DNA from 3 places in the Variovorax sp. GW821-FHT06D12 genome. Region 1 is predicted to be linked to each of the others. Evidence: predicted binding sites of a transcription regulator. Region 1 holds the regulator's gene; each other region holds the start of a gene.
What was found. The regulator sigma-54, encoded in region 1, starts transcription at its own class of promoters, with help from an activator protein. The targets are predictions, from matches to a motif close to TGGCANGNAANCTGCTTT.
Positions count from the first base shown of each region.

Region 2: a site for sigma-54 is predicted at 1,169-1,186, ahead of AC07SQ_RS28725 (transglutaminase family protein). Genes of this name have one in related genera too.
Region 3: a site for sigma-54 is predicted at 1,197-1,214, ahead of AC07SQ_RS20460 (pilin). Genes of this name have one in related genera too.

Region 1 covers NZ_JBWKRI010000004.1:384,474-386,736, reverse strand. Annotated here, with positions in the region: gene AC07SQ_RS15465 (phospholipase D family protein) at 1-239, opposite strand, end outside; gene rpoN (RNA polymerase factor sigma-54) at 250-1,839, opposite strand; gene lptB (LPS export ABC transporter ATP-binding protein) at 1,857-2,263, opposite strand, start outside.
Region 2 covers NZ_JBWKRI010000011.1:143,036-145,298, forward strand. Annotated here, with positions in the region: gene AC07SQ_RS28720 (DNA internalization-related competence protein ComEC/Rec2) at 1-1,138, opposite strand, end outside; gene AC07SQ_RS28725 (transglutaminase family protein) at 1,260-2,263, shown strand, end outside.
Region 3 covers NZ_JBWKRI010000006.1:316,584-318,846, reverse strand. Annotated here, with positions in the region: gene AC07SQ_RS20465 (GspH/FimT family pseudopilin) at 1-300, opposite strand, end outside; gene AC07SQ_RS20460 (pilin) at 603-1,139, opposite strand; gene AC07SQ_RS20455 (3',5'-cyclic-nucleotide phosphodiesterase) at 1,342-2,145, opposite strand; gene AC07SQ_RS20450 (CHASE2 domain-containing protein) at 2,175-2,263, opposite strand, start outside.

The DNA of each region.
Region 1 (2,263 bases):
AGCTGGATGCGGGTGTCGAAGGCGAAGTCGCCGCCGGGCATCAGGCGAAAGCCGCTCAGGTCGGGGTCGGGCTGCGAGGCCAGCGCGATGCGGCCGAGCGCGGTGTCGTTCGAGACGGCGATGGCCTTGGTGGGCGGGCGCGGCGCCTCGTCGGGCAAGGTGGCGCAGCCGGCGAACAGCGATGCAGCCACGATGGCGAAGACCCAATGCCCACAACGCGACAGCAGGCGACGGGTCATCGGTGGCTTTCTACAGGGCCTTGCGAAGGTTGGCCGGCGCGATGCGAAGCGCTTCGCGGTATTTGGCCACGGTACGGCGTGCGCACTCGATGCCCTGCTCTTTCAGCATCTCGGAGATCTGGCTGTCCGACAGCGGCTTCTTGATGCTCTCGGAGCTCACGAACTGCTTGATGAGCGCGCGCACCGCGGTGCTCGATGCGTTGCCGCCAGTCTCGGTGCCGAGCGCCGAGCCGAAGAAGTACTTGAGCTCGACCGTGCCGAACGGCGTGGCCATGTACTTGGCGGTGGTCACGCGCGAGATGGTCGATTCGTGCAGGCCCAGCTCGTCGGCGATCTCTCGCAGCACCAGCGGGCGCATCGCGAGTTCGCCGTGCACGAAGTAGCTCTTCTGCCGCTCGACGATGGCGTTGCTCACGCGCAGGATGGTGTCGAAGCGCTGCTGGATGTTCTTGATGAACCAGCGCGCCTCCTGCAGCCGCTGCGACAGCGCCTGGCTGCCCTCGCCCTTGTGCGACTTGAGCGCACCGGCGTAGATGTCGTGCACGCGCAGGCGCGGCATGACCTCGGGGTTGAGCATGACGCGGAACTTCACGTTGGTGCCGCGCCCGGTCTTGGTGACGATCACGTCGGGAATGACGATGTTGCGCTCGACGTCGACGAAACGGCGGCCCGGCTTGGGTTCGAGCCGCGCAATGATCTGCAGCGCCGAGCGCACCAGCTCTTCGTTGGTGCGCGTGAGCGTGGCCAGGCGCTTGAAGTCGCGCCGCGCGAGCAGCTCCATCGGCTGCTTGCAGATCGCGATGGCGGTCTTGCGCACGAGCGCGTCGGCCTCGGTCTCGTCTTCGCTGGCGAGCGCCTTCAGCTGGATGCTCAGGCATTCGCCGAGGTCGCGCGCGCCGACGCCGGCCGGCTCCAGGCTCTGCAGCAGGCCCAGCGCCACCTGGAAGTGGTGCACGAGGTCGTCGAACTGGTCGTTGTCGTCGCCCGCCAGGCCCGAGGCCAATGCGGGCAGCGAGTCTTCGAGGTAGCCGTCGTCGTTGAGCGACTCGATCAAAAAGCGCAGCGCGGCGCAGTCGTTTTCATTGAGCCGCAGGCTCAGCGCCTGGCGGTGCAGGAACGACTGCAGCGACTCCTGGCTGCGCGCGAGTTCGGTGGCGTCGGCACGCTCGTCGTCGCCCAGGTTGTTCTGGCGCGCGGGCGCGTCGCTGCCCCACTCGCTGTCGTCGGGCGCCATGTCGACGGTGCCGTCGCCTTCCCAGTCGGGCTCGCGCTCGGCGATCTCGGCGGCGGGGCCGTCGGTGTCGGGGGTCGAGGTGGTGGTGTCGCTGGACGTGGAGGAAGTGCTGGCGGCGGACGGCGTGAACTCGGCCTCGCCCTCGCCCGCGTCGTCGCGCGGCACCGGCGCGTCGGCCGTGTCCAGCCCGAACTCCTCGCGCGCCGCTTCTTCCGCGGTGCGTTCGAGGAACGGGTTCTCGTCCAGCATCTGCTCGACCTCCTGGCTCAACTCGAGCGTGGAGAGCTGCAGAAGCCGGATCGACTGCTGCAGCTGAGGCGTCAAGGCCAGATGCTGCGAGACGCGAAGGGACAGCCCTTGCTTCATGGAGACCCGACCCTCCCTTACATGCGGAAGTGCTCGCCCAGGTACACCCTGCGTACCTCGGCGTTGTCGACGATCTCCGAGGGTGTGCCTTGTGCCAGCACGTGCCCGTCGCTGATGATGAACGCGTGATCGCAGATGCCCAGCGTCTCACGCACGTTGTGGTCGGTGATGAGCACGCCGATGCCGCGCTCTTTCAGGAAGCTGATGATCCGCTGGATCTCGATCACCGCGATCGGGTCGATGCCGGCGAAGGGCTCGTCCAGCAGGATGAAGCGCGGCTGGGTGGCCAGCGCGCGCGCGATCTCGACGCGGCGGCGTTCGCCGCCCGACAGCGCGAGCGCGGGCGAATCGCGCAGGTGGTCCACGCGCAGGTCGGCCAGCAGGTCGGCCAGGCGCTCTTCGGTGTGCTGCTTGGTCAGCGGCA
Region 2 (2,263 bases), on a different contig from region 1:
AGACGTGCGGCCACGGCCAGCGCCGACCGGTCAGCCGCAGCAGCGCCACGGCCACGAGCATCCAGACCGTGCGCTGCGAGGGCACGCCCCAGCCGCTGAAGAGCGCATAGAGCGCGGCCAGCAGCACCCCGCCGGCGAGTGCGGCCTGTTGCGCGGGCAGCCGCAGCATGAGCCGGCTGCTGCGCCGCCAGAACGCGCCCACCACATGCGCCGCGAACCACGCGAACAAAGTGATGTGCAGGCCCGAGATCGACATCAGGTGGGCGACGCCGGTGGCGCGGAACACGTCCCAGTCGGCACGGTCGATGGCGCCCTGGTCGCCGGTGACGAGCGCGGCGATCACGCCGGCCTGACGCCGGTCGTCCACGCGCGCGAAGACGGCATCGCGCACGGCTTCGCGCGCCCGCTCGATCGGGTGCCGCCATGTGGTGCCCAGCAGGCGCGGCGCGGGGTCGCGCGCCCCGGCCCGCACATGGCCCTGCGCATGCACGCCCTGCTCCCACGCCCACAGTTCGCTGTCGAAGCCATGCGGATTGAGGTTGCCGTGCGGCGCGCGCAGGCGCACGGTCAGTTGCCAGCGCTGGCCGGCATGCACCTCGCCCACGGTGCGTGCGACGGATGCGCGACGTTCGGCGGGCTGCTCCCACATCCCGCTGTATTCGCCGTACCAGGCGAGTGCGATGCGTGACGGCACCGTCGGTGGCGCCTCATCGGAGGCATCGGCCCACTGCGCCATCTCCACGTCGAAACGGAAGCGCGTTCCGATCTCGCCGGGCTGCGGCATCTGCGAGACCACGCCCGTGAGCCGCAGGTCGCGCCCTTCCAGTTGCGGGTCCAGCGCCCCGCTCGCATAGGCCGTCGCGCGCCATCCAGCGAGCCCCGCACCGGCCATCGCGCCGCAGGTCAGCGACAGCACGAGCACCGCCCACCGAGGCCCACGCCACCGCCACAACAGCCATCCGCCGCCGAGCCCCACGAGCGGCAACGCGACGTAAACACCCGCCGCCCACAACAGCGGCTGGCGCAGTTGCACCGCCGCGCCGAGCAGCGTGCCGCCCAGCGCAACGAAGGCCCCCGACCCACCCGCGACAGCGCCGGACACACGCCGCGACTGCCCTCCCCACACCCCGGAATCCATGATGCAAACCCTCCCCCAACCCACGCTCGATGGCGCGTTAATTGCTTGGCAACTGGGCTAGTATGCGTCTCACCAGAGACATCTTTTCGATGCAACCTCGCTGCACTGCACGCCCCTACGCATGTCCATCCACGCCGCACTCCACCACGTCACCCACTACACATACGACCGCCTGGTGCAGTTGGGCCCGCAAGTCGTGCGACTGCGCCCCGCGCCCCATTGCCGCAGCAATGTGATCTCGTACTCGCTGCGGGTCGAGCCGGCCGAGCACTTCGTCAACTGGATGCAGGACCCGTTCGCCAACTACCAGGCGCGGCTCGTGTTCCCCGAGAAGACGCGCGAGTTCAAGGTCACGGTCGACCTCGTGGTCGAGATGGCGGTCTACAACCCCTTCGACTTCTTTCTCGAGCCGCAGGCCGAGAACTTCCCCTTCAAGTACACGGCCTCGCAGGCCGAGGAGCTGGCGCCCTACCTCGTCACCGAAAAGCCCACGCCGCTGCTGCAGGCCTACCTCGACAGGATCGAGCGCAAGGAACAGCGCACCATCGACTTCCTGGTCGGCATCAACCAGCAGGTGCAGAAGGACGTCAGCTACCTCATCCGCATGGAGCCCGGCGTGCAGACGCCGGAAGAAACGCTCAGCAACGGCAGCGGCTCCTGCCGCGACTCGGGCTGGCTGCTGGTGCAGTTGCTGCGCCACTGCGGCCTGGCCGCGCGCTTCGTGTCGGGCTACCTGATCCAGCTCACGCCCGACGTGAAGGCGCTCGACGGCCCCAGCGGCACCACGGTCGACTTCACCGACCTGCACGCCTGGTGCGAGGTGTTCCTGCCGGGCGCCGGCTGGATCGGCCTGGATGCCACCTCGGGCCTGCTGGCCGGCGAAGGCCACATCCCGCTGGCCTGCACGCCCACGCCGTCGAGCGCCGCGCCCATCGAAGGCGGCGTCGACGAGTCCGAGGTCGAGTTCAGCCACGAGATGAAGGTCACGCGCATCTACGAATCGCCGCGCGTCACCAAGCCCTACACCGAAGAACAATGGGCCGAGGTGCTCGCGCTCGGCGACGCGGTCGATGCGCGCCTCGTGGCCGGCGACGTGCGCCTCACGATGGGCGGCGAGCCCACCTA
Region 3 (2,263 bases), on a different contig from region 1:
GGACGCTACCCGGCACACGACGACCGGGCGTCCGCGCGCAATCGCCTCGGTACGCGCAATGCGCAGCGAGCCGGTCAGGGCGTTGACGGTATTGGAAGCACGCCACTGGTTGACGAAGCGCGACATCGAGGGGGCGGCAATGCCGACCAGGATCGCCAAGATGGAGAGCGTGACCAACAGTTCGATGGCTGTCAGACCGCATTGGCGACGCGAGGGCTGAAGGCCAAGGCGTGCCGCGCACAAAAGCCCACGCGACTCGTGCTCAATAGCTTGATTGGCCGGCCGGAGAGGTTTTTGCACTTGTTTAATAATGTGTCTTTATGTGACTTTCAATGCTATGCGATGCATTCGATCAGCAAATGCCGCACATCGCGCAACAGCAACCGCTTGGCGGCATCCAGCAAACTTGAACAACGCAGATCAAGATGCCGGTTGTCTCGCTGGTCTTGGCCTGCCTGCAAAACCAGCAAGGACGGCCTTACCCCGCCATCCATAGACGCCCCGGCGCAGTTCTCAAACCGCGTAAAGCGCCGCGCTCAAAGACCGCGCCGCGCAGACGCAAAAAAGCCGCCCGAGGGCGGCTTTTCAAGAGGACTCAGAGCTTAGCGGCACGAACCAGGAGCGTACTTGGCAGCAGCGCCGTACGAAGTGCACTTCCACTCATACACTTGAGTGCCTTGGCCGCCGTTGGCAGCGCTCAAGGCATACGCAGTCGAAACGGGGGCAGCAGCCGTGCCAGTGTTGCGGTAGGGCGTCAGCTTGAGGTAGTCAGCGTTGGCCACAAAAGCCGTTGCTTGGCCCAGATTGGTGAGGTGCGGAACAACAGTGATTTCGCCCGTCAGAGGATCGGCCACGATCGAATTAACCATCTTGGTGGGGCCCGAAGCATCGCATCCATAGGCGTTGACGTCGGCTGCGGTAAACACCTTGGCCAAATCCATGCTTTGGAGCGTTTCGCTGATGGTCGTACGGCACTGCGACGCGGCCAGAACCACTTCAGACATGCGGGCCTTGATGGTGTAGTCCTTGTACGCCGGCAGAGCGACGGCAGCCAAGATGCCGATGATCGCCACAACGATCATCAATTCGATGAGGGTGAAGCCGGCTTGTGCGCGGCGAGCGAGAGTGCGACGGTTCATTCGATTAACTCCAAGTTGGTTTGTAGAGCCCGGGAACCAGCCCGGAGCGAGGAACCTTCCGCAGCATCCGTGCCACCCGGTTCCCTCACCCTGCAGCCCTCGATCAGGCCGCCTTTGGTCACAAGTTGGTTACATGATGTGACACAACTCGCACTCAGATGCCAATTGTGTCGACAAATTTGTCATGCCCGACCGGGCCCTGTCAGAAGGTCAGCACTCCATCCGCCTTGAGCCAACGGATGTCCCGCTGCGCCAACCCAGCCACCTCCCGCCCCGCCAGCATCTCGATCTGGCTCATGATTTCTTCGGTCTCTGCGGGCTTGGTGTGGGTGATGTAGATCGGGTACTGCTTGCCCGGATCGATGTGCGCCAGCTCATGCGCCAGCGCCACCGGCGACAGGTGCAGGCTGCGTTCGGCCAAAGCCTCCTCGCGGGAGCTGAAGGCGGTCTCGATGACCAGCATCGCCACGTCGATCGCGTTGACGCGCTCCCAGAACGGGGGATTGCGTTCGGTGTCGCCGCTGAAGACCCAGTGGGCGCCGCCTTCGGCCCTTCGGATGGCGAAGCCGCAGGCCGGCACGGTGTGGACGGCCGGCAGCACTTCGATCAGCTTGGGGGCATCACTGCCCAGTTCGAGGCGTTGCCCGACCGTGATCTCATGAAAGCTCACGAACGGTGATTCGGGGCTGGGAATGCGTTCGAAATTCGGCCAGATGACGTTGTTGAACACATGCGCCCGCAGTGCGTCGATGGTGGCCGCCAGGGCATGCACGCGCAGGGGCTGGGCGCGGCGGCTGCCGACGGCGTCGAGCATCAGGGGCAGGGCGGCGATGTGGTCGAGATGCGAGTGGGTGAGCACCACGTCGTCGATGGCAGCCATCTCGTCGAGGGTGAGGTCGCCGACGCCCGTGCCGGCGTCCACGAGCAGGTCCGCATCGACCAAGAACGAGGTGGTGCGGCAGTCCTTGGCGATGGCGCCCGAGCAACCCAGCACGCGAACCTGCATTGTGGAAGACCCCTTGTATGCGTCTGTCGTCATTTGGTGTCGAACCGGGTGGCGCCGTCCCAGTCCGGGTCCTGCGGGCGAAGCGCCATCGAGGCTAAACGCTGGGCGTAGAGCTGGT